Regions from separate parts of the Roseburia sp. AF25-13LB genome, predicted to be linked through region 2. Evidence: a T-box and tRNA genes for the amino acid it is inferred to sense, from the RefSeq annotation. Region 2 holds a T-box; the other holds one or more tRNA genes.
What was found. The T-box of region 2 lies ahead of tyrS (tyrosine--tRNA ligase). A T-box ahead of a tRNA ligase gene usually reads a tRNA of that ligase, here a tRNA-Tyr.

Region 1 (16,017 bases), on a different contig from region 2:
AATTATCCGGCGGGCTGCCTGCTACATACTGCTGGCTTCCGTCTTCTTCTAATAAGAAGAGTTTCCGGTCTGCCCACACATCGGCACTGTCCATTGCCATATACAGCGGTATGTCCCCAATAATCTGTATTCCTCTTGTATTTGCGTACTGTTTTAAGAATTTCCACTGTTCATAAAATTTATACTGGCAGAATTTCCAAAACAGGATCTCTTCTTTTAGTAATTCTGTGTATTCCTGTAATGCCTCCGGTGTACGATTTCTGATTCCCGGTTCCCATGCCATCCATTCCCGGTTATTTTCTTTTCCTTTGACTGCCATGAACAATGCATAATCAGCCAGCCAGCAATCATTGTCTTCTTCAAACTTCCGAAAAGAAGGCTTTGCGGTATCAAACCGTTCAAATGCTTTCTTTAATATCTGAAAACGGTTTTCAAAAAGATTGGCATAATCAACATCTTTCTCATCTGCACCCCAGTTATAGCTTCGAATCTCGCTTTCCATAAGCAGACCGTCGCGAACCAGGTCATCTAAATCTATCAAATACGGATTTCCTGCAAATGCTGATATTGACTGATACGGGCTGTCTCCAAAACTGGTTGGTCCAATCGGAAGTATCTGCCAGTATCTTTGTTTCAGGTCTACAAGTAAGTCTACGAAATTGAAAGCTGCATCACCCAGAGTTCCGATTCCATAATCAGATGGAAGACTTGTTATTGCCATCAGGATTCCTGCTCCTCTGGTTAGTCTCTTTGCCTCCAATGTTTTTCCCCCACATCGGTTTTTGTTTTTTGCTTTTCGTTAATTTTCGTATCTGAGGTTATTTTACGTCTTTTTAACAATTTTGTCAAACAAAACAGTCCTTTTAACATCATTTTTGCCGTTTTTAACGGAATTCGCATTGTTTTTTTGGTTATATTGCTATTTAAAACCCTGTTTTTTTCGAAAAATAATATTTTGCAGTACTTGCACCTGTCATGCAAATTCTATATAATACAGAATATAAGAGGTTTTTGATATAATTTTACTTAAAATATACCAGATTTATGGAGGCTTGTTATGGTCACAATTAAAGATATTGCCAACCGGCTCGGTATTTCCGTCAGCACTGTTTCCAAAGGATTAAACGGCGCCAGTGATATCAGCGAAGATTTACGGCAGATGGTTCTTGATACCGCTGTAGAAATGGGATATCAGTCCAAGAAGATGAAAAAGGACGAAAACAAGAAGCTTTGCCTTTTTATAGAAAATATGGACTATGAAACAGCCAACCAGTTCGGATACGAAATCATCCTGGGTTTCCGCCAGGCTGCTTTCCGGGATGGCTGGTCCGTCAGTGTAATTCCGGTTACTCCGGCTTTCCAGATGACCGAAAAATATGATACTTATATGTTAAAGAACGGTTATTCCGGCGGGTTCCTGGTAGGCTTTGCTCTTCATGATGACTGGATGCGGCAGCTTGCCTTCACTTCCATTCCAACTGTCCTTTTCGATAATTATATTAAGAAGAATCCACATGTGTGCTATGTGGGAACAGATAACTCTGAAGGAATTGAATCTGCAGTCGACCATCTCTATCAGCTTGGTCACAAAAAGATTGCTTTTCTCAACGGTTCTCTCTATTCCATGGTCAGTGAGAAACGCTATCAGGCATATTTAGATGCCATGAAATCCCACAATCTTCCAGTAGAAGAAGATATGGTTGCACATGGCTACTATGTTGCAGACAGTGCAAAATATCATGTACCGAATTTTCTTGCTGCCGGAGCAACAGCAATTCTCTGTGGTAATGACCTGATTGCTTCCGGAGTCATTACAGAATGCCGGCTTCGAGGTTTTTCTGTTCCGGATGATATCAGTGTGGTTGGTTTTGACGACCTGCCGATTTCTTCTTTCTTAGAGCCGCCACTGACTACAGTCCGTCAGGAAAGAACCGAGCTCGGCAAATGTGGATATGCTGCTCTGAGCAACCTTATTAATCATGTCTCCGTCAGCATGACTTTACTGCGTCCGCAGCTTATTACAAGAGCATCTACTGCTCCATGTGCAGAGCGTGAAGAAGAGGCAGAAAAAGAATAGGGCTATTCACAAAGGGAACATCACAACAACGGAAATGTGCTTTGCGGATTTCCGGCATAAAAAAAGGAAACGACCGTTTCCTTTTTTAATGCCCGCGACCGGAATCGAACCGGTACTGTGTCACCACAACAGGATTTTAAGTCCTGCGCGTCTGCCAGTTCCGCCACGCGGGCAAGTATCTTTTTATGGTTACATAAAAAAATTCTCATTGCATAACCACAACGAGAATGGGCAGAGGTGGATTCGAACCACCGAAGCAATTTGCAGCAGATTTACAGTCTGTCCCCTTTGGCCACTCGGGAATCTGCCCATTTATCAGTCCTTAATTGTCCTGACGAATATAGATTATAGCATAACGCCCTGCTGTGCGCAAGGCGTTTTTATGCATTTTTTGCATTTTTTATTTTGCCATTTTTTTATTCTTCCGGATTCTTTCCTTTCAGAATGACAGCTGCATGCTTTGGCAATGTAATATCCAGTCTTCCATTGACGATGTCATAGCTGACAGAAGAAATGGAGTATCCATTTTCACTAGTAAAAAGTATCTGTTCTAAAGTTCCGTACTTCGGAAGCCCCACTGCCCATACTGACAAATCAATGTGCCGGATATTTTCATCATTATTTACAATAATGACAAACTGCTGTTCCCGGTTAAATCTTCCATAGCAGAGAAGATTATCCTCACCATTTAAAAATTTCACACTTCCGGTACGAAGTGCCGGGTTTTCTTTATGAATTCTGATGATATCACGATGGAAACGAATCAGTTCTTTATCTTCCCGGCCCCACGGATAAGTTCTTCGGTTATCCGGATCTGTAAATCCACATAGTCCGGCTTCATCACCGTAATAAACGGTAGGTGCTCCCGGCCAGGTCATCTGAATAACAACCGCCTCCCGTAGAACCGCTGTATTTACGCCCTCTTCTGCCGCTTTTGTTCCAAGGTGTTCCACTCTACCTACTTTATGATTGGTTCTGGTTAAAAATCTGGAATGGTCATGGTTGGAAAGTTCATTCATGGAGCACTGCAGCGATGGTGTCAAAAAGCTTGCCATATAATGCTTCATAGCGCCTTTAAAGTTCTCAAACTTTCCTATATTTTCCGGTTTAAAATCATCACTGTGTTTCTCCATTCCGGTAAGGAACCATGTCACCGGCTCCATAAAAGCATCATAGTTCATAACTGTATCCCACTGGTCTCCACCCAGCCAGTCTCTCGGGTCGCCGTAATGTTCTGCCAAAATCACTGCCTGTGGGTTGGCTTTCTTTACGGCATCACGGAATTCTCTCCAGAACTGATGGTTATATTCCGGACTGTGTCCCAGATCTGCCGCAACATCCAGTCTCCAGCCATCGGCATTATAAGGTGGAGAAACCCATTTTGCAGCCACATGCAGAATATAATCATGCAATGTATCTGAATCTTCGTAATTAAGCTTCGGCAATGTATCATGTCCCCACCAGCCATCGTAACTTCCGTTATCCGGCCACGCATTTTGATCATGGAACTGGAAAAAGTCATTGTACGGACTGTCCTTGCTGATATAGGCTCCCGGTTCATAGCCTGCTTCACTACGGTAGATTTTTTCACGATCCAGCCATTTATTAAAGGAACCGCAATGATTAAACACTCCATCCAGGATGACGCGGATGCCCCTCTGGTGCGCTTCCTTTACCAGCGTTGCAAAAAGTTCATTGCTTGCCTCCAAATTCCGTTTATCCGTCACGCGGGTGATATAGCGGCTGGCATGCTGGTTATTGCGGTCACCCGGTTGTAAAAGTTCTCCCTCATCCACCACTATTTTGCCGTAATGCGGGTCAATATAATCGTAATCCTGAATATCATACTTATGATTGGACGGAGAAACGAACAGTGGATTGAAGTATATCACCTCTATTCCAAGTTCTGTGAGATAATCCATTTTCTTTCTCACGCCCTCTAAATCTCCGCCATAAAATTCTGCTACCGAAAAATTCTCCGGGCATTTCTCCCAGTTATCTACCTTCTGACTGGTAGCACGGATATAGAAATATTCATCCGTCAACGGGTCGTTGGAAGTGTCTCCATTGTAAAAACGGTCTGTTAAAATCTGATACATAACCGCCCCTTTTGCCCAGTCCGGCGTGGAAAAACCCGGTACAATTTCAAAATTATACTGCGGTCTTGGTGTCTGATTCACGCCATAGCGGTCAAAGATACAGTGAAGCATTCCCGTCTCAATTTCAAAGTAATAGGAGAAATGCTCCTCTGTCATACGGATTTCTACGGAATAATAATCAAAGAGCCCCTCTGACTCGGTCTTTTCCATAAAATATTTTTTCTGTTCTGTGCAAAGCCAGACTGCATCTACATTATCTCTTGCTGTACGAAAACGAATGGTCACCAGCTCTCCGGCCTTGGGCTCTGCCGGACTACGATAATCTTCTGTTCCATCAGAAAAGAGTGCGCGTTTTCTAAGAATCGGGCGCATCTGCATAATATACTGCTGAATTCTGTTCAATTCATAAATCGATTGCTGTTTCTTCATCATCTTACAACAAGCCTCTCGTTTCTAAATAATTATTTTTATTACTATAATATACGAAAGTTCCAAAGATTACAACCAGAAAAGGACGGATACATTTTCCGTATCCGTCCCCTCTTTAAAGAAGTAACTCTATGAAATCTATTATATACCTAACTCCGCCTTTACGTCTGATACCCATTCTTCTACGGTACCATACCATTCAATCATTTCATTTAATTTGTCTTCTTCAATTTCAGTGTCTCCCTCTAACAGCTCTTTGTGCTGCTGTAAGACATCTGCCATTTCAACCATGGTATCAATCACATCCTGGTCGTATGCATCCGGATCCGCATTGATGGCATTCGCTACTTCATTGAATGATGTGCTTGCTTTATTGAATGCATCAATTGCAGCCTGTTTATCCGTTCCCCCGCAGGCAGCCAGTGAAATGCACATAGTCAATACCACTAAACATGAAATTATTTTCTTCATTTTCATCTTCCTCCTGTCTTTTGTTTGTCATCCTTGACTTAGACATATTTTACCATTCTTTCTTATCCAACAGGAGATTCACGTCTCAAACGGCAGTAAAATGTACTGAATCGACATTCTTTTCCGACAGATTCAGGCGGAGTATAAAATACTCTTTTTCCACCGAAAATGTATATACTCCTCCATAGCGTTCCACAATGGCACAGATGCTCCGCGTCCCAATGCCATGTCCTTTTTCCTTCGAAACCGGGACTCCGTTTTCAAAGATTGGTGCTCCGGCACAGGAATTTTTTATCTGTAAAAATACCTGCTGCTGTTTTTCATAAATCTGTACTTCTATTCTGGCTTCTTTTCCCTCTTTTTGTACTTCCCTGCAGGCATGGATGGCATTTTCCAGGGCATTAGACAATAGCACACACAAGTCAGTATCACTTATCACCGTCTTCGCTTTCATGCCGCCTTCCACTTTCATCACAATTCCTTCCGCTTCTGCCCTTCCTGCAAAGGATGACAAAATCAGATTCGCAGCTTCGTTTTCACAATACTGTATCACCTTCTGCTGTTCCAGCTCATTACAGATATCAGATATATAATCCTCTGCCTTCTGTATCTGATGGTTCTCCAAACAGGCATATAGATATTGTAAATGATGACGCAGGTCATGGCGGTAACGGCTGGCCAGATTCTGTGACTCCCGTAACGCCGTTATTTCACGCATGGACTGTGCCACCTGCATATCAAGGCTTTTTTGAATCTCCCTCATCCGGTTTTCTTCCTGTCCTTTTGTAAAGTTATACAACAGAAACACAAGATACGCTCCACAACAGATAAATGGCATAAATTCCACGACAACCGGAGCCCCACTGGACAAAAGATCTGTATACACTCTTGTCAGATAATCAAATACATAATACAGCACCGGTATCACACCAAACTGACACTGCATTTTTCTGGAATAGCAGGAAATATAACGGACTGCCGGCGTCATAAAGTGCAGCAGTCCAAACAGTAGTGGCAGGGTAATCAATAATTCCACCGCATCCAGCATCAATGCTCCCCCGCCCAAAATTTCCACTGTAAGAAGTGCCAGCCAGCGTCGTAACTGGCAGCACAGGTAGGCTGCCATCACAGAGAAAAACGGCCATAACAATTTACCGGTCAGTCCACATAACAGTAAAATCAACGGAACATGTACCAGCAGCGGATAAATCTGCCTCAAAAAGCCATCATCCCCTACATAGTAAATAATCCCCTGTGCAATTGGAATCAGTGCGATGCATATCCAGAATATGATCCGGTTTTTCCGCCGGTCCAGTGCATCACAGAAGGACGCCGCCAGCACACTTCCAAAAACACTGACTGCCACATTGTTAAGAAGGGACATCCAAAGGCTCATAACGTCACCTGCCCATCTTCAAATGCATTTTTCAGAAATGCACTCTTTATTTCATTGTATTTCCCTCTTGGAATAGGAATTTCCACAAGACTTGACATCGTAATGGTACGATAAGAAAGATTCTTTATATATTCCAGATTCACAAGATATGAACGATGTGGACGTATAAAAGTTCCATAAGGCATAAGCTGCCGGCCCAGTTCATCCATGCTGCCGCTGCATTCATATACCGTCCCATCGGTCAGATGTATCAATAATGTCCTGTGGATTACTTCGCAGTATTCCAGCTGTTTTAACGCAATCCGGGCAATTCCCGTCTTACAGCGCAGTACGATACTACTGCCATGCTCTTTTTCCATCTGTTCTAACACAGAATCCAGCAGATGATAGAAGCTGCCCTTTTCAATCGGCTTCAACTGGTAATAATATGCTTTCACCTCATAAGACTGCACCGCAAACTCCACAGAAGAAGTAAGAAAAATAATTTTGATATTATTATCAAACTTCCGAATCTCGGATGCCGTTTGGATTCCATCTACCCCCGGCATTAAAATATCCAAAAACAAAATGTCAAAGCGGGTTCCTTTTTCCATTTCATTCAGTAAATCCAGCGGACTGTGATAGACTTTTGCATCTATTCTGTAATCACGCTCCCTGCGATACTCCTCCAGTAAGCTCTGCAGTTCTTTTAAAACCGTATCGTCATCATCTCAAAATGCTGCCCTTATCATGTTGTATCTCCCATCTATGTATCAGCTTTATCGAAATATTCTTTTCTTAAGATTCATTATAGGCAGTTTGGGAGCCGATGTCCACTGTTTGAGGGATTGGAGATTTCTATGCGAGATAAGTGAGGGAAAAACTCCCTCACTTCCGCGATAGGCTCGGGAACAAGCTCCCTCACTTCCGCGATAGGCTCGGGAACAAGTTCCCTCGCTATCGCGGTATTCGTCAAAGTTCCAAGCTGTAAAAAAGAAACTCAAGCAAGCTTGGTTTCTTTTCCTCGCCTGTCACTTTTCCTCATTACTCGCGTAAAAAAAAGACGACCTTTCGCACGGTCGTCCTTTTAGGAGAAGGTATTTTTACTATGGGGTGTAGCAAAAATTATATAATGTATTGGGGGGTTTTTACGTTAATTATAGTACCATTTTCCCATTCAAAAGTGTGCACAAACTTCCAAAAAAATTCACATTCCTTTTATTCAATCTGTATAGCCCATAAATTTCATATCGAAAATACCACTTATTTTTTGCACAAAAGAATGGCTTTTTTAGGCTTCTATTTTGGTCTGACCATTTTGCCCCTGCTTAGTCAGGATAGACGAGAAAAAAAATCTCAAGCAAGCTTGGTTTCTTTTCCTCACCCGGCACTTTTCCTCATTACTCGCGTAAAAAAAAGACAGCCACCGATCGGCTGCCCTTTTAAGGAGAAGGTATTTTTACTATGGGGTGTAGTAAAAACTATATATATAATGTATTGGGGGGTTTTTACGTTAATTATAGTATCACCTCTCCCGTTTAAAGTGTGCACAAACTTCACAAAAGTTGTGCCTACTTTTTGTATACTTTATATAGTACCTTTTTCCCATTTTCGAAAAAAATTTCTATTTGTGTTCTATTCCTCCGTTGTCTCAGTTACAACATCAGCTCCGCTCTGGAATAATGCTTCAAATTCATCTCTTCCAATCTTTTCTTTTTCCAAAAGAAGGTCTGCTGATTTATGGAGTACATCACTATTTTCCTGAATGATTGCCCTTGCTTTGGCATAGCATTCGTCAATGATACGTTTTACTTCTTCATCAATTTTGGATGCCACACCCTCGCCATAGCCTCTGGTATGTGCAAGGTCTCTTCCGATAAACACTTCGTCATCATCATTGTTATAATTAATCAGTCCGACATTTTCGGAAAATCCGTACTTCGTTACCATTGCTTTGGCAAGCTCGGTTGCCTGCTTGATATCCTGTGAAGCTCCGGTTGTGATATCATCAAAAATCAACTCTTCTGCCACACGTCCACCTAAGGAAACAATTATCTGCTGCAGCATTCTTCCCTTGGTATCAAACATTTCATCACGCTCCGGCAATGGCATCGTATAGCCTGCTGCTCCACCACCGGTTGGGATAATGGACACGGTATATACCGGTCCCACATCTGGAAGTACATGGAATAAAATCGCATGACCCGATTCGTGATATGCGGTAATCTTCTTTTCTTTCTCGGTAATAATCCGGCTCTTCTTCTCCGGACCAACACCTACTTTCAAGAAGGATTCCTTAATATCTTTCTGGATAATATAACTTCTGTTTTCTTTGGCTGCAACAATTGCCGCCTCATTTAAAAGATTCTCCAGGTCTGCTCCGGTAAAACCTGCTGTAGTCTGTGCAATCTGTTTCAAATCCACATCCTCTGCCAGGGGTTTATTCTTTGCATGTACCTTTAAGATTTCTTCTCTTCCACCAATATCCGGACGCCCCACATGTACCTTACGGTCAAATCTGCCCGGACGCATAATTGCAGGGTCTAAGATATCAACACGGTTGGTTGCTGCCATTACGATAATTCCTTCGTTGACACCAAATCCGTCCATCTCTACCAGAAGCTGGTTCAAGGTCTGCTCCCGTTCATCATGCCCGCCGCCCATACCGGTTCCTCTTCTTCTTGCCACTGCATCAATCTCGTCGATAAATACGATACATGGTGCATTTTTCTTGGCATCTTCAAAAAGATCACGTACACGGGATGCGCCGACACCAACAAACATTTCTATGAAATCAGAACCGGAAATACTGAAGAACGGTACGCCTGCTTCTCCGGCAACTGCCTTGGCAAGCAGAGTCTTACCGGTTCCGGGAGGTCCCACCAGAAGAACTCCCTTCGGGATTCTCGCTCCCAGTCTGGTATACTTTCTCGGCTCTTTTAAGAAATCTACGATTTCTTCTAATTCTTCTTTTTCTTCCCGCAGTCCTGCCACATTTTCAAAGGTTACATTGCGGTTCTCATCGGTGGTCATCTTTGCCCGGCTTTTTCCAAAATTCATCATCTTGCTGCCACCACCACCGCCTGCTGCCTGATTGTTCATAACAATCATAAACAGAATAAACATTGCTCCAAACACAAGTAAGAGCGGCAATAAATTCATCAGCCAGTTTTCTGCCGGAATATCATTCACCACATAAGAAGTAAATTTTTCCTTATCCATCAGCGATTGAGCCTCACTGACATCCAGCACATATAAGGTCTCTTCTGACTTATCCGTTTTGACAATATCCAGTCTTCCGGTTGGATAAACTCTGTTTGGCTGCACTTCTACAGATTTAATCTCATCATCAGCCAGTTCCTGTTTAAACTGGGCATAATTATAGTCATCCTGATTCAGATGCTGTCCGTCCAGTAAGAACCAGACCAAAACCACAACTACAATCAGACTGATATAAAAGCCCCATCCTCTATATGATTTCTTCACGCAAACTCCTTCCTATCCCAAATCAAGAATGCCAATGTATGGCAGATTGCGATAGCGCTGGTCATAATCAAGACCATATCCTACTACAAATTCATCCGGAATTTCAAAACCGGTATAATCTACCGCAACGTCTGTTATCCTGCGATCCGGTTTATCTAACATTGCACACAATTTTAAGCTCTTCGGTCCTCTGGTGGATAAATCATCCAGCAGATAACGCAGTGTTCTTCCTGTATCAATAATGTCTTCAATGACAATTACATTTCTACCTTCAATAGATTCTTCCAAATCTTTCTTTATGGTGATTTTTCCACTGGACACGGTTGACGCGCCATAACTGGAAACGCACATAAAATCAATTGTTACCGGCACGGTAATACGCTTTGCCAGTTCACAGGTAAAGAATATACTTCCCTTCAGTATGCAGATTAAATGAACGCTTTCACCTTCATAATCCTTGCTAATTCTTTCTCCTAATTCAGCAATTTTACGATCAAGTTCTTCCTCTGAGAGTAATACACGAATCTGCTCACTCATTGTCTTCTCTTCCTCCATGATATTGTATTTCCAAAATTGTCTTCGTTGTACTGCTTACTTTGTAATATGCACTGATCCGGTATCCCACAATCCACAGGATATGAGCACCGTCTGCCACCAACGGAATCGTGTCCCGCTGCTCTTTTAAAATTTTCTCATTTACAAAATACTGCTTCAGCTTCTGTGTTCTGCCCGTCTCATCCAGCACAAAATAATCGCCCGGCTGTCTGTTCCGAATCAAAAGACTATTTTTTATTCTATCATAATCCAGCCATTTCGTATACTTTTTTTTAGAAATTCCTTCCGGTAACTCTTCCCGTTTATAAATCCGACAGGTAAAATCCGGATGTTCTTCTATTGAAATCCCACAACAACCGGCTGGTTGACCGCTTTGTCGTCCGACCGGCTGACTGGAAGACTGACTGGATAGCATTCCTACCGGTTCTGTAATTTTATGCTCCGGTTGTTTTTCACACTTTTGCAGACGCACACCGCCATAAGTCCGCTCTGCCACCACCTGATAAGGCAGGTTCACGTTTCTTCCCGTCTGCATGGCAAAAAGTTTCTGTACCAGTTCTACATGGGTTCTTGTAATATCTTTACTGCTTGCAGCCGTCTCACAGATACACTCCTTTATAATGCTTGTATACAGGATTTCCGGTTCTTTTAAAAGCTCCTCCGATATCAGGAAAGCCTGCGTCTTTCGGAAATCTCTTTCTACATATTGTGCCTTTTTTTCTTCTATTACAGCAGACAGATATTCCTGCGTCTTCCGGATGTCATCCCCAAGCTGTTCCATATGGGCATAAACTCCGGCATTCAGTTTCTCCAACACCGGAAGCACCTGATTACGGATCCGGTTTCTGGTATAATCCAAAGATGCATTGGTAGCATCCGTACAGTAGCTTTCACCTTTTTCTTTTAAATAATTTTCGATTTCCACCCTTGCCGTATGAAGAAGCGGACGGATGATGCCATCTCTCACCGGCGGAATTCCAGCCATGCCACGCATGCCGCTGCCCCGGATCATATTCCAGAGCATGGTCTCTGCCAGATCATTACGGTTATGGGCAACTGCAATTTTCCCTTCCGGCGCACCCAATTCTTCTAACGCTTTATGAAAACTTTCGTATCGTAAATTTCTTCCCGCCTCTTCTTCCGAATATCCATGCTGCTTTGCATATTCCGGCACATCATAATCATAGCGGAATAGCTGCACCTGATACCGCCTGCAAAGTTCCTCTACAAACGCTGCATCCTGAAGGCTTTCTTCGCCCCGGATGCCATGCTGCACATGGACTGCTGCCAGCGTAAAGGAAAGTTTTTCTTTCAATTCAAGCAGATGCAGCAGCAGGCATACGGAATCTGCACCACCGGATACTCCGGCAACCACTACATCCGACTGCTCAATCATATGATATTGTTCCAGAAAAGATTCTACACCAGGAATCATATTATTTCTCCCAAATTGCGGTAGCAAGCACCGTCATATCGTCTGCTGCCTTTCCTCCGGTAAAAAGTAACACCCGCTCCAAAATGCGTTTTGCAAGAATTGTTGCATTATTGGTCTCAATGCTTTCTATAATTTCCTGCATGGTTTCTTCCGGATTCGGCACATGTAAATATTCTAGCACACCATCTGATACCATGACAAGGAAATCTCCGTTATATAAGTCCTTTTCGCTTTTTTCCATATCCAGTTTATAAGATACGCCCACCGGAAGACTGGTGGAAATAAGACATTCCACTATGCCATTTCGCCGGATAAAGGTTGCCGCCGCTCCGATTTTATAAAAGTGGCAGGTTCCGTCATATAAATCCAGTTCACTGATATCCACCGTGGAAAATAAATCCTCCTGCCCTTTCATCACCATGGCAGAATTCATCATGCGGACTGCCGTTTCCACATCAAATCCCGCCTCCAGGAATTTTTCCACCAGTTCAATAACCATTTCACTTTCCTTGCAGGCAAGACTTCCAGAACCCATGCCATCCGATAAGCACATGACCATTTTTCCACTTTCCGGCTCCAAAAAGGAAAAGTTATCCCCGGAAACTGCTGCTCCATCCTTTACCATCCGGGCTACGCCATAAATTGCCTGAAACCGCGGCTCTTCTTCATAGGTATAGAGGTTGACGCCTTTTCCAATCAGCGTCTTGGTATCCTTCTCCGGAATCATGCGCCGGTTCAGTGCTCCGGCTACTGCCTTTGTCAGTTCTCTCGTAGTGACACAGCCATCTTTTACCATGACTTTCATCACAAGCTGCCAGCGGCCGTTTTCCTTTTCCCAGAGCTGTTCATCAATCACTTTTATGCCCCGCTCTCTTGCCCGGTAAGCTATGTCCTGCAGATTTGACCGGCACTCTTCTGTAATATTTTTCTGCTTCTTTGCACAATCCTCCATGATATATGCCATGGCATCCAGCTGCTCGGCTATGACCTCACGGTTTTCTACCAGCCGGTTGTACCACGCCATATTTAAAGAAGCTTTTTCAAATATCCGAAGAGCCTCCGCCGTCATTTCCTGCATATAGGGGCAATATTCTTCCATTTTCTTTTCAATATCGCGGTTTGTCTTTCCCGCCTCCCGGATAGATTGCAGCAGTGACGACAAATAGCCGTACATGGGGCTGTCATCCTTTTCCCAGCAAAGAGCGCACTGGTCGCAGGAAACACACATTTTCCCGGTTATCTCATTTTGCATCCTGCCCATTTCCTCTGCCGAGAAACTGGTATGTTCCACATTCATCCGCCCGAATATATCTGAAAGGCTTTGAAAGGACTTTGCATAGGTCAGTAGTTTTTCTTCTTCATTACTCTTTATCTCCGGTATTGGCTGATTCACAAATGTGAATTCCAGAAAGCTATGTATGATACGGCTTAACACCATGGTGGCTGCAAATATAAAGACTCCTTCTAAGACCGCCATTTCCGTCCGCATTCCGTCTCTTACGTTTAACATTTCTCCAAATACGGATAATAAGGTTGCCGAACAGCCTGCGCCAAAGGCAGCTATCCAGGTATAGCAGCCTTTATTTACCCATTCTGCCAGCTTGATGATTACTATGGTTACCAGCAGTGTCATTACATATTTTGTCATCAGTGTCAGCGGCAGCATAAATGCCATTCCAAGAAACATTCCAATTCCCAGCAGCAGCCGTCCGCCCCGTTCCAGATAAGCTGCCGCAAAATATGCCGGGATAAAAGGGTAGCAGCCTGCAAATCCTAATTTACACACTGCTACCCCTATAAAGCATATTACCGCCTGTTTCGTTCTCAATTTCTTCATTTCCATTGTTCCTCCTTCTCCTGTCATTTGTGACAGCAGAAGCTATTATAGAAATGTTTGTCCGAAATCTTTGTCAAACCGTTGTCTCATTTCAAAAAAGTTTTCGGCAAAAAGCGGAATGGTTTGTCTATTTTAAGTTTTTCTATGGTCTTTATGTTTTCGAAGCTGTTCTACTTCTTGTCTTCCTTGAAGATAATCTCATTTTCATGGGTCAGTCCCAGCTTGCTCTTTGCCTGGTCTTCAATATATTCCTGACTCTTGGTATATTCTTCGTAATTATCCAGCTGATTCTGACGTTCTGTTTCATCTTCTAAAGATTCCGTCAGTGCCTTCTCTCTGGCAGTATACTCCTGCTCCTTCTGGTAGAGCTTAACAATCTGAACTGACATAATCACTAAGAACATTATCGCAATCAAAGAGATACAGATTCTTCCGTTTCGTTTCTGTTTTCTTTTTCTTCGACTATTTGTCATACTCATTTCCTCATCTATAGTTTACATAACACCATTCTAATAGTTTTACGGATTTTTTTCAACGTTTTTTGTAATTTTCGTAATAATCTTCTGATTTTCCCTTTCAGGAAACGTAAGGGTACTGCCACCATGCGAAATACTGCCCGCAATGGTTTCCCCACTACTTGAAACAGTTTCTTAAATACTTTTACGATTCCCTTCACCAGCCATGGACTGATGGCATAATTGCATAACAGCATCCCAACGCTCATGCCCAGCATGCAAAAGCCCCGGATTGCTCCATCATTTTCCCGGCAGAGCATAATAAATATAAATATGGCACTGCCGATGCAGTACAGCATATCCTCCACTGCAACCATCCCGGTTCTATGGGGTATCAGCCTGCGCAGAATCCGAAGCAGGTCAAAGGCTAAGATTAACAGAAATCCCACCAGCATGAACCGGAGGAACCTTAAGGCTTCACCGGAAATTTCCGGGCTGATTTCTATCATTTAAACAACCTGCCTAAGAAGGATTCTCCGCCACCTTTGTGATAGGTTTCCACATCCGAATAGGTTAAGCCATCAATTTTCCCTGTGACATCCACTTCCCCCTGTTCTAAGGACAGGCGGTTTACATGAAGGTCATTTCCCTTTATCAGAAGCATTCCCTGTTCTGTTTCCAGTAAAATTTCATTTACATCAAAAGAAAGCACATCCAGCACTCCGCTGAAGTTTGCACTTTTCCGGTTTGCCAGCAATACTTTATGTGCTTTTGCTGTTTTCAATTCTTCCATTCAGTCTCATACTCCTTTACCCGAAAGTTAGTCCTTTCCAAAATATATGAGACTGTTTCTCTTTTTATGCGTTTTTACTCTTTTACAGATAGCGGAATAATTCTCCTGCCTCTTCTTTCTTGGTGGTATCTGCGATTGCAACCACTTCTACTTTCACCGTCTTCTGGCCAAACATGATTTCGATGATGTCACCTGCTTTTACATTGACGGATGCTTTCGCCGGTTTGCCATTTACGGTGACACGTCCGGCATCACAGGCTTCGTTGGCAACGGTTCTGCGTTTAATCAGGCGGGTTACCTTTAAATATTTGTCTAATCTCATTTGCTTACCTTCTTTCTTTTTGAAATTCGAAGGAGCATTGTCCATCCTTCTATGTTCCATGAAGTAAAGAAACGGAAACTGGCTTTTGTATCTAATCAAAATGCGTTGTAATTTCTGTCCTGATTTTTCCTTGATGTAAGGCTGTCTTTCCGCTTGCTTTGACGGAATGCGGCGGTTGTCCGTCTGCTGCGGATACGACCACTCGCCAGCAAGGGTGGCTAAGCATTCTGCTTAAAGAAAATGGTTATTCTGGCAACCGGCGCAAAGTCGCATCCATGCTCCAATTGCACCTCGCTGACACCTCCCTGTGTCAGCGTTGCCGGTTGCTATGCAGAATGCAAGCCACCCTAACCGTCTCGTTCATGTATCCGCATACAGACGAACACCCACCGCATTTTGTCAAACATTGGAAAGACAGGCTCAATTAACAAAAGGAAAAATCAGGGCTGCAATTACAGCATTCTGGTTTCACAAAAACAGTTTCCGTTTCTGTGTCTTCATGCATATAGAATGATAGAAAATTCTTTTCTCCTTCGAATTTCATTAAAAAAAGGTGTAGCAAAAGCAGTTTTCTACTTTCGTTACACCTCTAATCAGAATCATTTTATCAACTTATTTATTGATTAAATCTTTTAAAGCTTTTCCTGCTTTGAACTTAGGTGCTTTAGAAGCTGGAATAACCA
Region 2 (16,017 bases):
AGAAGGTGAACTTGTCATGCGGAACATGTGCAGGCATGCACGCCAGTAAAGCAGGCTTTCCATATAAAGAGAGCCGGTCTTGGCAACAGTATCGGTAAATCCATATGGAGAATGGGGCTTTACAGGATCATTATAGACAAGTCCATGTTTGTCTAGCGGAATGGCATTTAAGCCCTGACGTAAATAGGGTTCCCATTTCTTAAATAATTCCTGAAATTCACCAGGTTTTAGTCTTGTCATTAAAGAGTGGACAGTAAATATCAGAAAAGGAGTATTATCCAGATTGGCTTCTCCAATAGGTTTTCCTACAACACCTGCTGCATAGGCAGTGACACCATCTTCGTAGATACGGTCAGGCATCCACCCATCATCAGCACGTCTATGGTCAATTGCGTATTGTATACAGCCAATAATTTCATCATTTGAAATACAGTCACCGGCGTATTCTACCATATAAGAAAAATCCCTAAGCCATAATGCATTATAACTTGAGACACCATCCGGGGTAAAAATAGTAATTCCGTTGGTAGTAGTAACTTTGCAGTTTTTTAACAGGTCAGAAGAACTGTCTGTTAAATATTGAATCGTTTGATAAAGACTCTTTTTCATATGCATATGATATCCTTTCTTAAATAATAAATAATTAAAAAATATAGCACTCATTATGTAATTATCAGAAAAAAACATGCTGTTGTTATCAGAGTATAACATAAAAGAATAGTTTTTTAAATATATTTTGCAAAAATAATTTATAAAATATTATTGTAAAAGTACTTTACAAAACAAATGAGAGGTGCTATGATACATGTCAAGGGAGGACAAGTGAATGAAAAACACTACAAAAGTTTTAAAAGAAGCAAACAAGTACCTGATTATGCAATGTATTTTATCGTATCAGCCACTTACGATAGAAGAGATTGTAAGAAAAACAATGGTGAGCCGACCAACGGTTCTTGAAGTGATTAAAGAGCTGCAGGAAAACGGTTACATTATTAAGAAAGGTCAGGTCAGAAGTACCGGGGGAAGACCTGCAGATCTGATACTTGTAAATGCAAAGGCATGTTATGCAATTGGAATAGATTTGGAATTTCCAATTCACAGAACCAGAATTGCAGTAACAAATGCAGCAAAAGAAATTATCGGTTCAAAAGAAATTCGTTACGAGGCAGATGCTGAGGCAGATGAAGTTTTGCAAGGATTGATAAATGAAATTGAAGAAATTGTAAAAAAAGTTGGCATCAGTATGGAAAAGGTATTGGGGATAGGACTTGGACTTCCTGGAAATATTGATGAAAAAAATGGAATTTCCGTTCATATTGAACGTATTAAGAATTGGAATGACATACATATTAAGGACATATTAGAAGAAAAATTCCATGTACCTGTCTATATTAAAAATGATGTACATTTGCTTTCTGTTGCAGAGAGAGAAAAATACATGGTATCAGATATAGAAAACTTTATTTACATAGGACTTCGATCCGGTATTGGTAGTGCAATTTTTTATCACGGAAGATTGATAGAAGGAAGACAGGGAAATGCAGGATTTATTGGACACACTACAGTAAATCCGGAAGGCCCGTTATGTACCTGTGGAAAATGTGGATGCCTGGATGCATTTGCAAGTGAAATGGCGATGAACAATGAATATAAAAAACTTTGTTTAGAAGCAGGCAAAGAGTATTCAAAGGATGAAGAACACTTAACAGTACAGGATTTTATTGAAAAAGCAGAAAAAGGAGAGGAGATCAGCCGTCAGGTATTAAAGCGTTCCGGCTTTTATATTGGAATAGCGATAGCAAATCTGATTAAAACACTGGAAATTACTACAGTTATTATTGGTGGTTGTACACAGATTGAAGATACCGAATTTGTTAATGAAATTAAGAATACGGCAAAGAATTATCTGACAAGAGGATATGAAAATGAGATTGAAATAAGAGTTGGCTCTTTAAAGCAGGAAGAATATCCACTGGGTGCCTGCTGCCATGTCTTAAGTCATATTCTTGAAAAACCAAAGCTCTCCTTAAATGCATAATGATATGGTGCAATAATTCCGCCAGGAATTATAAATAAATTATATTTTATAGGAGGTACTTTACATGAAAAAGAAGATTGTGTCCATTATGTTGACAGCAGCAATGACAATTTCAATGTTGGCAGGTTGTGGCTCAACAAGCGACAACAGTAGTGAAAGCACAGGGGGAAACACAGAGAAAGCAGCAGATGCAGATTCATCAGGGGACGAGGTAACATTGGAATTCCTGTCCTGTAAGGTTGAGGATGCGCCAAAAGAAGCACTGGATGAGATTATCAGTAATTTTGAAAAAGATAATCCAGGAGTTAAAATTGAAGTGCAGAGTATGAATTCTGATAACTTAAAAACCACATTACGTTCCAGAGCAGCATCAGGTGACATGCCGGATATTGTTACATGGATGAAAGAAATTGATGAAGATTATCTTTTGGATTTATCTGGAGAAGATTTCTTATCTAACATCAATTCAGACACATTGGCAGGTGCAAATAAGATATATGATGATGGCACTTATGCAATGCCATTAGACAATGGATGGATTGGATTATTCTATAATAAGGATGTCCTCGAAGCAAATGATATAGAAGTTCCGACTACTTATTCAGATTTAGTAGCAGCATGTGAAAAACTTCAGAAAAATGGGGTTACACCATTTGCTTCCAGTTTAAGTGACCTGAGTGTTCCGTATATTGCATTAATTGGTCTGTTTGCAGAAAATGTATATGCAAAAAATCCGGATTGGAGTGCAGAGCGTGATGCTGGAGAACATTCTTTTGCAACAGATGAAGGCTGGAAAAAATCTTTTGATGAGTTAACAGATGTTGTTTATAAATACTGTGACCCGGATAACGCATACAACCTTTCTTATGATGACTGCGCAGCAAATTTTGCTAATGGTGAGAATGCATTTTATTTTGAAGGTTCCTGGGCATTATCAAGTGTCAGAGGAGTAAACAGTGATGCTAATATTGGAATTATGGCATTCCCGGTTTCTGATAACCCGGATGACAGTGTTCTGTTATGTTTCCCGGATACTTCACTTTCTATCTGTAAAGATTCTGAAAATGCAGATATTGCAAAGAAGTTCCTTGCATATATGTCAAGTGAAGAAGCTGGAACTATCTGGGCAGAAAAATGTGCAGTTTCCTCTGCAATTAATGGTGTTAATGTAGATTATGATCCGGTTGCAGCAGATATTAATTCTTACATTAATTCAGGTAAGATTACACCGCTTGGCGACAGAGTTTTAAGAACAACCTTTACAGATAAACTCTGGGAGATCTTCTCTTACTATATGTTAGGCGAAAGTGATTGGGAGACAACAGCTGCCACTCTGGATGAGTATTGGGATAAGGCATATAAAGAACAGCAGTAATTGATAATAATACCGGAGCTGTTGTATCGAATGTAGATTGGATTTGTCAGTTTGACGGATCTGAAAAAAATACAGTTGATATAATAGCTCCGATTTTTTTAACAGGATGTGAGAGTACATGAGAAAAAAAAGAAAAGAGACATTATTTTATTTTTGCCTGTTATTGCCAGCAATGATATTGTTTGTTTTATTCTTTATAATTCCGGTAGTTCAAAGTTTCTGGCTTTCTTTTACCGATTCTTATGGAATGAAAACAGAGTATAATTTTATCTGGTTCGACAATTATAAAGAGGCATTTAAAGATAAGACATTTACACAAACAATAAAAAATACATTGAGCTATACTTTGATAGCGGTTATTGCAGGAAATTTAGTATCTATTTTACTGGCCTTTTTATTAGATGCAAAATTAAAAGCTAAAAATTTCTTCCGGACAATATTTTTTATTCCGAATACAATGAGTCTGCTGGTTGTAGGTTATATCTGGTATTTTGTATACACAAAAGTTTTACCTGAAATGACAAAAACAATATCCGGTACATCAGTAGCGTTATTAGGTAATAAATCACTGGTAATTTTAGCATTGGCTATTGTTGGAATATGGAATGTAGCTGGATATTATATGGTGATATATATTGCTGGTTTACAGAGTATTTCAGATGATTTGATAGAGGCTGCAAAAATCGATGGTGCAGGAACATTAAAAACAATCTGGTATATTAAGCTTCCGATTCTTGCACCGACAATTATGACTTGTCTTATTTTGTCAGTAGCAGCGCATATGAAAGTATTTGAACTGCCATACACTATGACATCCGGAGGTCCGGTAGGCGCATCAAGTACCATGGTATATAAAATATATACAACTGCATTTGGTGCCAGCCGAAATGGATATGCATCTGCACAGTCCATCATCCTGTTTCTGATTATTGCAGGCATTTCGCTTGTACTTAACGCAATTATGAAGAAGAAGGAGGAGCGATTATCATGAAAAAGAAAAGTAATACTATACTTAACATAATAAAATATGCAGTAACAATTGTGTTTGCAATTTTATTTGTAGCTCCCCTTCTTCTGGTATTTATTAATTCTTTTAAAACAAAAGCAGAAATTAGTTCATCTGCATTAGCACTGCCTCAGACATGGAATCTGGATAATTATATTACGATAATTACGGAAAGTAATTTTGTATCCTCTTTTATGACAAGTATTTTTACAGTTGTTGTAACAACATCATTAACAGTATTGGTTGCAGCAATTACTGGATATGCATTGGCCAGATGGCATTCTAAGGTGTCCAGTATTATTATGCTGGTAATTATGACAACCTTATTTGTTCCATTTCAGGTTTATATGGTAGCATTGATTGTAGTAGTTCGTAAAATTGGATTAGTTGGCAATTTATTTGGATTAATTTTGGTTTATCTTGCATTAGGAATGCCAGTACCAATTTTCTTATGCAGAAGTTATTGTGTGGGTTTGCCACGGGAACTGGAAGAAGCAGCTATAATTGATGGATGTTCAAGATTTAAAATGCTTGGTAAAATAGTACTTCCACTGATGCGTCCAATACTTGCAACAGTTGCGGTTTTGAATGCGTTATGGGTATGGGGAGAATTTTTGGTAGCATTTCTTGTATATGGAAACGGAAAACCAATGACATTACCGTTATCACAGCAGTACTTCTATGGAACATATAGCAATCAATGGAATTTAATTTTAGCAAACTTTGTAATTTCAAGTATTCCGATTATTTTATTCTATATTCTTATGCAAAAAAATATTGTAAAAGGAATTGCAGCAGGTGCTGTAAAGGGTTAAAATTTAATAGAGCAAAGGAGAGAATACAATGATTTTTGGAGGACTTGAAGCTGGCGGAACCAAGATGGTCTGCGCCATCGGAAATGAAAACGGAGAGGTATTGGAGAGGATTTCCATTCCGACATGTACACCGGATGAAACATTTCCTGAAATGATTGCATATTTTCAGGAGAAAAAGATTGAAGCATTGGGCATCGGTTCCTTTGGACCGGTGGATTTAAACAGAAATTCAGCAACTTACGGACATATCACAAAAACACCGAAGCCGGGCTGGGCAGGAGCAGATTTTGTAGGCAGAATGAAGGAAGCCCTTCAGGTTCCGGTAGGTTTTGATACGGACGTAAATGCCGCTATCCTGGGCGAAGTGACCTGGGGAGCAGCAAAAGGCTGCGAAAATGCCATTTATATTACCGTTGGCACAGGAATTGGTGTGGGAGTGTACGTCAATGGCGGATTGGTTCATGGACTGGTACATCCGGAAGGTGGTCATATTCTGATTCAGAAAAATCCGAAAGATACTTATGGCGGCTGTTGTCCGTTCCATACACATTGCGTGGAGGGTCTGGCTTCCGGACCATCCATTCTCGGAAGATACGGAAAAGAAGCGAAGGAGCTTACTGACGTGCCGGAGGTATGGGAATTAGAGGCAGATTATCTGGCACAGGCAATCACCAATTATATTCTGATGTATTCCCCACAGAAGATTATTCTCTGGGGGGGTGTGATGCACCAGGAGAAATTATTTGCCATGATCCGGGAGAATGTGAAGGAGATGTTACACGGCTACGTTTACCATCCGATGATTTCAGAGCATATGGATGATTATATTGTGGCACCTGGTCTGGGTGAAAATCCGGGTGTACTGGGTTCCATGAAGCTTGGAATGCTGGAATGGGAAAAGGAGAAATAATATGGAAAAGGATTTAAACTGGGCAGTACTGGGTACCGGTGTAATTGCAAATGAAATGGCGCAGGCATTGCAGAAAATGGGAAAAACCATGTATGCAGTAGCCAACCGTACCCATGAAAAAGCAGTAGCATTTGCAGAAAAATACGGGATTGCCAAAGTTTATGATTCGATAGATGAAGTTTTTGTAGATGATGAAGTGGATATTATTTATATTACAACGCCCCACAATACCCATTACAAATTTATGAAAGCTGCATTACAGCATGGAAAACATATTCTGGTAGAAAAATCAATTACATTAAATAGTAAAGAATTAAACGAGATGGTTCTGTTGGCAAAACAGAACCATCTCGTTGTGGCAGAGGCGATGACAATCTGGCACATGCCGCTTTATAAAAAACTCTGGGAGATCATTAAGAATGGTGAGCTTGGAAAAGTTCAGATGATTACCATTAATTTTGGCAGTTTTAAAGAATACAATATGGAAAACCGTTTTTTCAATATGAATCTTGCAGGCGGGGCAATGCTTGATATCGGTGTATATGCACTTTCCATTGTAAGAAGCTTTATGGATAAAAAGCCGGAAGAGATTGTCAGCCAGAGAAAGGTATCACCGACTGGTTCAGACGAGCAGGCAACCATTTTATTAAAAAATGATTTAAATCAGATGGCAGTAGTAGCACTTTCCATGCATTCCAAGCAGCCAAAGCGGGCGATGATCAGTTGCGAGAAGGGCTATATAGAAATCATGGAGTTTCCAAGAGCAGAGAAAGCAACCATTGTAGATGCTGTAACAGGAGCAAAAACAGAGATAGACTGCGGCTGTACCGCAGATGCATTGCGATATGAACTGACGGATATGGAGCAGGCAGTAAGCCGGCAGAATGCGGATGATATGAAGCTTGCTTTTTCAAGGGATGTCATGGATATCATGACAAAAATAAGAAAAGACTGGAATATGAAATATCCTGGGGAAGACTGGTAACTGCAGGTTAAGAAAATCGTAAGAATCCGGGCATTGACGTGATATATGATGTTGATTAAGATGGAATAAGATGAGAGATAAGGAAGTTTAAGAAATGGAAGCTTATAGTAAAGATACTTATTTCATGAATATATTAAAACAGGTTGAAGCAGAAACCAGAATTTTGCAGTCCAGAGAGCATATCCAGCATGGAACCACCGAAGTATATGAGCATTGCGTTCAGGTGGCATATGAAAGTTACCTTTTTGCAAAGGAACATCAGCTTAAAGTAGAAATGGAGCAGCTGATCCGTGGGGCGTTGCTTCATGATTATTTCTTATATGACTGGCATAACCAGCTGACGCCACATCATCTGCATGGATTTTTCCATCCGGGTGTAGCATTGCGGAATGCCAGCATGGATGTAGAATTAACTCCGATAGAGCATGACATTATCAAGAAGCATATGTTTCCGCTGACGCTGGTGCCGCCGAAATATTTAGAAAGCTGGATTGTCTGCTGGATTGACAAGAAATGTTCTGCCAGAGAGACCTTACAGCGCAGATGCAGAGAGGAAGTATGTTAGTACAGGTAAGAGAATTTATGGGCACATGCGGAAATGTGTTCCTGCATTTTCTGGTAGCCGGCAGAATTTATTTCCTTTGGTTTGTGATTTACAGTGCAGCAGGATGGCTTTATGAATCTACCATTTGCTCCCAGATAAAATATCATAAATTTATCAACCGTGGCTACTTAAGAGGTCCGTGGATTCCGATTTATGGAGCGGGAGCAGTGCTTAATTACTGGCTCATCGGCTGGATTGGAAATGTGCCGGCAATCTTTGTGGTAGCCATGTTTACCTCCGGCGTAGTAGAGTATATTACTTCTTATGCGATGGAGCGTATGTTCCACAAACGCTGGTGGGATTATACCAGATACAGATATAATCTGAACGGGAGAATCTGTCTTTATGGCTGCATCATATTTGGAATCGGAAACGTGATACTGCTCTGCTTCGTTCATCCGGTAATCATGCAGCTTACCGCAGCAATTCCGGAGCTGGTGCTCACCAGAGTGGTACTTTTCCTATATATTCTCTTTGTAGTTGATGTGGTTTATACGACCGTACATATGGAAACCGTCCGTGCAAGAATGGAAAAGCTGGCACGGCAGATGCGGGACCGGAAAGAATGTTACCTTTATATGGCGGGGGAGCAGAAGGAGTACTGTAAAATTTACTTCGAAGAGAAGAAGGAGCGTTGCAGCAGTTTTGTGGAAGAGAAGAAGGAGCGCTGCAGCAGCTTTGTAGAAGAACGGAAAGAACTGTGCGTTCAATATGTAGAGAAAGTAAAAGACCGGTTCCGGGGGTAGAAGAAAAGAATGGATAAAAAGAAATATGCGATAATAGCAAATGTTATACTATTAATCTGGTATTTTCTTGCTATGACAGGAGTTAAAATTGGCAGCAAATATTTGGTAGAGGGAGCATTCAGGGATGAATGGATGTTTATGGTTATTCCTGTAGTTACATTTTTGTTATTTGTTTTTGCAGGAAAAATCGGTAAATATATTCATTTGATATGGCTTTCCATGTGGTTTATAACACAATTTTTAAGCCACGAGTGGTATACAATCTTTGGAAATGGATTTATGGGAAATGTAGAAAATAAGATAAAATATTTTAAGGATTGTATTCAGGTAGTAAACATTTCTGGAAGATATGTTCCGGATTTATATCATATTATACTGCATGTGTTAATTATACTTGCAATAGTTAGTATCGTTTTAGTGTCTGATAAACCCCAAAATAATGGATAAAAGTTACACCGGATGGTAATGGCAGTAAAGTGGGATGGAGAGGCAGTTTATTTTATAAATATTTTACTTGTTTTCTTCAAGGGCATTTGTTACAATCAACACAAAGCATATATTCTGATTTTCGAGTGGCGAAAGCCAATCTAAATTTCTGGTATCAATTCAATGAATTCTATGCTTTTAAATTCTAATTACAATTAACAAACGCATAGTGCATTGGATAGGTGGAATTTCAGAATCGGAAATGAGATTATGATAACAGTACCTGACAAATAAGTTTGAACGATATGAAAATTCGTTCTTACGAAAAGCCAAGTATATCATCCTGCTTTTCCTTGCACTATGGGAAAAGGAGGAAACATGAAAACTTTAGAAGAACTGAATCTGGTGGATGACTTTCTGGTAAACAGCCTGACCAGTCACAAAATTTACGGGGAACAGTCGGCGAGGTACATTTTGGAATGCATTCTGCGTCGGCAGATAGGAAAGCTTACAGTAGTGCCGCAGCGCTTCTTCTGTGGAGAGAATACAGAGACTCACGGCATTCGGCTGGATGTATATCTGGATGAAGAGAACGGAGAAATCTTTGATATAGAACCAGACCAGAATGATGGAAAAGAAGAAATCGTATCACTGCCCCGAAGAGTCCGGTTTTACCATGCGAAGATTGACGCAGGAAATCTGACAGCAGGGGATACCTATGGGAGTCTTCGGAATGTCATCGTAATCTTTATTACAACTTATGACCCCTTTGGACTGAATCGCATGGTGTATACAATTAAAAATGGATGTATCGAAGTACCGGAATTAGAATATGAGGATGGCGCACAGACGATATTCCTGTATACAAGGGGAAGGGAAGGAAACCCGCCGGAGGAATTAAAACAGCTACTGCATTACATGGAGCATTCATCCATAGAGAATGCTCCATCTGAAAACTTGAAAAAGTTACATCGGATGGTAACGGCAGTCAAGCGGGATGGAGAGGTAGGTCTTGCATATATGAAGAGTTTTGAGAGAGAAGAGCGGATTCGGAAACAAGGTTTGAAAGAAGGCTTGCAGGAGGGAAAAGAAGTAGAAATCATAAAGCTCGGTCGTAAATTTGGAAAATCAGATGCCGAAATCCTGGCATTGCTGCAGGAAGAATTACAGATAACGGAAGAGCAGGCAAAACAGGTATTAGAAAAGTATGGAAAGACTTTGGATTTATAAAGCGATAAGATTCAGAAAGAAATAGCGGGTTATAGGACAAAAAAGAGTTGTATCGGAACGTCCATCAGGGCAAATCGGTACAACTCTTTTGGCTTATTTTTATAGATTATTTCATTACAATTTTACAGAATTTCTTCTTTCCGCGTTTCAGAACAAATTCTTCTGCATTTTTGATATCATCCGGAGTATAGGTGGTCTTGATATCGGTTACTTTTTCACCATTGACAGTAACACCACCCTGCTCTACGGCACGACGTGCCTCGGAACGGGAAGCACAAAGTCCGGCAGAAACAAGAAGTCCCATGATATCGATAACGCCATCGCGAAGGTCTGCCTCTGTAATTTCAGCAGCAGGCATATCTGCATGATTGCCACCGGAGAATAATGCTCTTGCACTCTCCTGTGCTTTTTTGGCTTCCTCTTCGCCATGAACCAGATTGGTCAGTTCGTAAGCTAAGATTTCTTTTGCCTGGTTTAACTGGCTGCCTTCCCATTTATCCATTTCGTCAATCTGCTCTAATGGCAGGAAGGTTAACATACGCAGACATTTTAATACATCTGCATCGGAAACATTTCTCCAGTACTGGTAGAAGTCAAATGGAGAAGTCTTATCCGGGTCAAGCCATACAGCACCGGACTGTGTTTTACCCATTTTCTTACCTTCGGAATTCAGAAGAAGGTTGATGGTCATCGCGTAAGCATCTTTTCCAAGTTTACGACGAATCAGCTCGGTTCCGCCTAACATGTTGCTCCACTGGTCATCGCCACCGAACTGCATATTACAGCCGTATTTCTGGTATAAGGTATAGAAGTCGTAGCTCTGCATAATCATGTAGTTAAACTCTAAGAAGCTTAAGCCTTTTTCCATACGCTGTTTGTAGCATTCTGCGGTCAGCATACGGTTTACGGAGAAATGAGCACCGACGTCACGAAGAAGTTCAATGTAATTTAAGTCCATGAGCCAGTCAGCGTTATTTACCATAAGAGCTTTGTTATCGGAGAAATCAATAAAGCGGCTCATCTGTTTCTTAAAGCAGTCACAGTTGTGCTGAATGGTTTCTGGTGTCATCATCTGACGCATATCACTACGTCCGGATGGGTCGCCGACCATACCAGTTCCGCCACCAATCAGGGCGATTGGCTTGTTGCCAGCCATCTGGAGACGTTTCATTAAGCAAAGTGCCATGAAATGTCCGACATGAAGGCTGTCTGCAGTTGGGTCAAATCCAATATAAAAAGTAGCTTTTCCATTGTTGATGAGCTCTTTAATCTCAGCTTCATCGGTTACCTGGGCAATCAGTCCACGGGCAACTAATTCATCATATAAAGTCATAATAAAAATCCTTTCTGAAAATATATTTTTTAAAATTTTGGGAAATGTTTTTATTCTGTTTCCCGCATAAAAAAGCCCCCGTCCTATGAAAGGACGAGGGCGAAGTCTCGTGTTACCACCTTTTTTCACAGATTATTCGCATAACCTGCCTCAGTAAGTGTCCGTCACCGACAGGACTGCCATCTGCAGTGCCTTAGGGATACCTGGCAACTTACGCATCGATAACGTGTGCTAATCCGTCGCAGCCTACTCATTCAAATTTGCATAAGCCATTCCCTTGCAAACTATGTTTCTAATTTGACAAATGTTGAATATTTGGTGCGAAGCTCCGGGATGTATTCATAACAAGCTGCCCCTGTACCTCTCAGCAACCGGTGACTCTCTGTAGGTTTCCTTTGTTATTACTTGTTCCCATCAAAGCCTGTAACTGCCTTAATTATCCCCATTATAGGGGGTAACTTAAAATTTGTCAAACATAAGATTTTAAAAGCCGGATTTAAAAATTTGTTATTTATTGTTTAACAAATCTTAAGGAAATGTAAATTGACAAATTACTTTAATTGTGTAATTGTATTAATGGAGTAATACACAAAAAGAAAATTGAAGACAAAAGGAAAGTTTATTCGTTTTAGTTAACAGAGATACAGGAGGTTAGGAAAATGAAGAAAATTACATTTACAGTACCTTGTTACAATTCACAGGATTATATGAAACGTTGCATAGATTCCCTTCTGGTATGCAAGGAGGAAGGGGAAATTATCATTGTAGATGACGGCTCTACCGACAGAACCGGAGAGATTGCTGACGAGTATGCAAAGGAATATCCGGATATTGTGAAAGTCATACATAAAGAAAACGGTGGACATGGTTCCGGCGTAAATGCAGGACTTGAGGCAGCTTCAGGGACTTATTTTAAAGTAGTGGATTCTGATGACTGGCTGGATGAGGAAAGCTTAAAGGAGCTTCTTTCAGAGCTTCGGGAATGGGAATGGCAGGAAAAAGAAGTGGATCTGGTAGTCTGCAATTACGTCTATGACCACCTTTATGAGAACAGGACAAAGCCAATGCGCTATACCAATGTATTTCCGGAGAAGAAGCTTTGTACCTGGAATGACATGGGCAATTTTAAGCCGTCCCAGTACCTTGTGATGCATGCGTTGCTTTACCGCACCCAGATATTGCGGGACTGCAGGCTGCAATTGCCGAAGCATACTTTTTATGTGGATAACATATTTGCATATAAACCATTACCTTATGTAAAAAATATCTGCTATCTGAATCTGGATTTGTATCATTATTTCCTGGGAAGAGATGACCAGTCCGTAAATGAAAAAGTCTTAATGAAGCGGATTGACCAGCAGATTAAGGTAACCAAACTGGTGTCAGACTGCGTGAACCTTGGTGAGGTGTCAAAAACTTATCCGAAGCTGGCAGCCTATATGACAAGAAATATCTCTATCATGATGGCAATTTCTTCCATCCACCTGCTGCTGATTGGAGATAAGGAAGCTTATGCGAAACGGGAGAATCTCTGGGAGCATATAAAGGCACTGCATCCAAAGCTTTATAGCATTTTAAAATACCGGAGATTAAGCGGATTTACTTATCTGCCGGGTGGTGCGGCAGGCGGCTTTGTAACCCTGACCGGCTATCGCCTGGCACGGAAAATGTACCAGTTCCAGTAAGAAACAGGACAGCCAACAATGCAAAAACTACAGCATAAGGCTGCATGAAAGCAATATAAGAAACAGCAGGAATTGCACAAGAGGATAAGAAAATGGAAAAATTATACATCGGATTAGTAGATACTCCGGGGCTGTTTGCGTGGATGATCCGCAAAGCCATTCGGCAGGATTACATACATGTGGTGCTTGGCATGGACGAGATGCTGGATGAGTGCTACAGCGTGGGAAGAAGATTTCCTTCGATACCGCTTCTGGCGGGTTTCGAGCGGGAAGAAAAGGAGAAAATCATACGGGCATTTCCAACGGCGCGTTACATGATATTTGCCATAGACTGCACAAAAAAGCAGAAGGAAAATATCAGAAAGCAGTTGAAAAAATGCTATGAAAACCGCTACAAATATCATTACTGCATCGCAGGACTGCCTTTTATTTTATTGCAGAAGGAATTCTTCCGGGAGAAACGCTATACCTGTTCCTCCTTTGTTGCCCGGGTGCTTGAGGAGAATGGATTAAAGCTTTTTTCGAAGCATTTTTCATTGGTAACTCCAAAAGATTTTTATGAATTAGAGCAGAAAGAGGTCATCTATGAAGGAGAACTTAAGCAGCTCATCCGTATGGAGCAGTATCGGACAGAAATTGCATAAGAATAAAAAGAATCTCATCAGTGTCCTGCTGTTTCTCTTACTGGCGGCACTGACTTTCTCTGCTATCTGTAAGGGAAATGATATGACAGAGGTTGCAAAGGCAGTAAGAAAAATGGATGTGTGGTATCTCTTTGGAGCCATGGGTCTGGGGATTTTCTTCGTATCGGCAGAAGGGCTGATAATCTGCTATCTTCTGCGTACACTGGGAAATCCCATTGCAGCAGGCAGGTGCATCAAATATTCTTTTATCGGATTTTTCTATTCTGGAATCACACCGTCCGCCACAGGCGGACAGCCGATGCAGCTCTATCATATGAAAAAAGATGGGTTAAAGATATCGGAAAGTACGGTAGTCTTAATGACGGTAGCAGTGCTTTACAAATTTGTGCTGGTGGTGATTGGACTTTTCATGCTGCTGTTTGGCTATCATCCGCTAAAGAATTATCTGGGAAGCTATATGTGGCTTTTTTATCTGGGACTTCTGTTAAATACAGTGCTGGTGATTTTTCTTTTAATCGTGATGTTCGGGCCAAAGCTGTTTCACAATATTGTGACAGGAGTAGAGCGGTTCTGCGTGCGGATTCATCTGCTGAAGCATTCGGAGGAGCGAATCGGGAAACTCTCCGGCTTTGTGGAAAAATACCGTGAGACCGTGCAGTTTTTTGCCGGACATAAGGGAAAAATCGTGGCGGCCACATTATTCACTGTGCTGCAAAGATGCAGTGTATTTTTCCTGACTTATCTTGTATATCTTGGCTTTCATTTAAAAGGCACAGATGTGCTTACAGTCATGATGCTCCAGGCATCCGTCTATATCGCCGTGGATATGCTGCCATTGCCGGGGGCACAGGGAATTACGGAGCTGATGTATAAGAGCATTTTCGCCGGGGTATTTCCGGGAACTTTTCTTACGGCATCCATGTGTGTGTCCCGTGGAATAAATTTCTACTTTTTGTTGATAATGTCCGCAATTCTTACGGTGATTGTATATATTCTGGAATGGAAGTGCAGCAGAAAGAAACCCGCAGAAACAGCAGAATACAATTGACTTTGAGAAAATTCCCTCATATAATAAAAGTATCAGTTTTATAAGGAGGATATAAATATGGCATGTTTTTTAGTTCCGGCAACGGAAGCTGCAGTTACCACAATTGCAGAGCATGTGGTAAAGGGGAAAGAGGAACGCGCAAATAAAGAGGAGCTTACCTTAAGTGAGAACAGCAAGACACCATTTTCTCATAAATTAAAATGGTTAAATCATATGCTTTGGGGCGGTTCTGCACTTCTGGCATTTGAACATATCTGGCATGGCGAAGTGACACCATGGTTCCCATTTTTAACAGCAGCAGGAAATCCGGAGGATGCGATGGCAATGCTCCATGAGATGGCAACAACCGGTGTTGCCATGGCAGTACTTGTTACGGCAGTGTGGGCTGGTATGGTGGCAGTATCCAATGTAATTGAGAAGCGCCCGGTTATCGGTGCAGGTAAGGAGGTTCAGTAATGACTTTGCTTACGGCAGCCATTGCGGCAGTGATTGTAACTTTGGTATGGTATTTTAAGGACGGCACCAACGAGATGCGAATAGGAGCCTTAAGTCTTATGTACTGGGGCGCCACACTGATGTGGCTGGTAGATGCGGTAGTTGAGTACATAGAATTAAAGGCAGCGTATTTTACACCGGAACCGGTGGACATGCTGAATGATTTTTTCCTGGGGATATCCGTAGTAGTCTTAGGATTAATCATCTGGCTGGTAATGTTTTTAATCAAAGACCCAAAGGGCGTGCTGCAGAAACGATTACAGAGAAAATAGAAATATTAATAGTCCCTTTTTTAAAGGTATATTCGAACAGCAAGAGTTTGCAATAGCTGACTCTTGCTGTTTTACTGTGCAGTGCAATTCTTGCACTTGAACTTATCTTCCGGTCAAGTGTTTTAAATTCCCTGTTTTAAAAAATTCCCGGGTAAATGAAAAACCTACACTTTCGGGTAGTTTACAGGCAGGTTATTCGTAATTATTATAAAAACAGATAAAAAGTGTCGAATCGTGTCGGAGGGGAATGCATGAAAAACCGGGATAATGAATTTTTCAGAGAAGAAGAACTGGATGAACTGGTAGAAAAGAGAGATTATGAAACTCTTCGGGATAAGATGAGCAGGATTTTTGCCTGTCCGTGCTGTCTGAATGGATTTAAGCATGTAGAAAATATCTCGAAGT

Region 1: it encodes a tRNA-Tyr, which carries the amino acid that the T-box ahead of tyrS (tyrosine--tRNA ligase) is inferred to sense. The anticodon was not compared.

The regions. Positions count from the first base shown of each region.
Region 1 covers NZ_QUFO01000004.1:154,583-170,599, forward strand. Annotated here, with positions in the region: gene malQ (4-alpha-glucanotransferase) at 1-721, opposite strand, end outside; gene DWY37_RS07715 (LacI family DNA-binding transcriptional regulator) at 1,058-2,077, shown strand; tRNA gene DWY37_RS07720 (tRNA-Leu) at 2,167-2,250, opposite strand; tRNA gene DWY37_RS07725 (tRNA-Tyr) at 2,306-2,387, opposite strand; gene DWY37_RS07730 (glycoside hydrolase family 13 protein) at 2,494-4,605, opposite strand; gene DWY37_RS07735 (LptM family lipoprotein) at 4,747-5,076, opposite strand; gene DWY37_RS07740 (sensor histidine kinase) at 5,162-6,472, opposite strand; gene DWY37_RS16280 (LytR/AlgR family response regulator transcription factor) at 6,469-6,831, opposite strand; partial or broken gene DWY37_RS16285 (LytR/AlgR family response regulator transcription factor) at 6,874-7,170, opposite strand; gene ftsH (ATP-dependent zinc metalloprotease FtsH) at 8,087-9,937, opposite strand; gene hpt (hypoxanthine phosphoribosyltransferase) at 9,950-10,474, opposite strand; gene tilS (tRNA lysidine(34) synthetase TilS) at 10,467-11,927, opposite strand; gene DWY37_RS07765 (SpoIIE family protein phosphatase) at 11,929-13,764, opposite strand; gene DWY37_RS07770 (septum formation initiator family protein) at 13,935-14,237, opposite strand; gene yabQ (spore cortex biosynthesis protein YabQ) at 14,252-14,728, opposite strand; gene yabP (sporulation protein YabP) at 14,725-15,012, opposite strand; gene DWY37_RS07785 (RNA-binding S4 domain-containing protein) at 15,095-15,334, opposite strand; gene DWY37_RS07790 (HU family DNA-binding protein) at 15,947-16,017, opposite strand, start outside.
Region 2 covers NZ_QUFO01000006.1:128,200-144,216, reverse strand. Annotated here, with positions in the region: gene DWY37_RS10355 (hypothetical protein) at 1-609, opposite strand, end outside; gene DWY37_RS10350 (ROK family transcriptional regulator) at 827-2,038, shown strand; gene DWY37_RS10345 (ABC transporter substrate-binding protein) at 2,103-3,413, shown strand; gene DWY37_RS10340 (carbohydrate ABC transporter permease) at 3,532-4,404, shown strand; gene DWY37_RS10335 (carbohydrate ABC transporter permease) at 4,401-5,234, shown strand; gene DWY37_RS10330 (ROK family protein) at 5,263-6,144, shown strand; gene DWY37_RS10325 (Gfo/Idh/MocA family protein) at 6,146-7,129, shown strand; gene DWY37_RS10320 (phosphohydrolase) at 7,224-7,694, shown strand; gene DWY37_RS10315 (putative ABC transporter permease) at 7,688-8,479, shown strand; gene DWY37_RS10310 (hypothetical protein) at 8,489-8,926, shown strand; gene DWY37_RS10305 (Rpn family recombination-promoting nuclease/putative transposase) at 9,284-10,135, shown strand; gene tyrS (tyrosine--tRNA ligase) at 10,242-11,468, opposite strand; T-box leader at 11,555-11,895, opposite strand; gene DWY37_RS10295 (glycosyltransferase family 2 protein) at 12,128-13,153, shown strand; gene DWY37_RS10290 (hypothetical protein) at 13,246-13,797, shown strand; gene DWY37_RS10285 (lysylphosphatidylglycerol synthase transmembrane domain-containing protein) at 13,739-14,845, shown strand; gene DWY37_RS10280 (hypothetical protein) at 14,903-15,301, shown strand; gene DWY37_RS10275 (hypothetical protein) at 15,301-15,612, shown strand; gene DWY37_RS10270 (hypothetical protein) at 15,864-16,017, shown strand, end outside.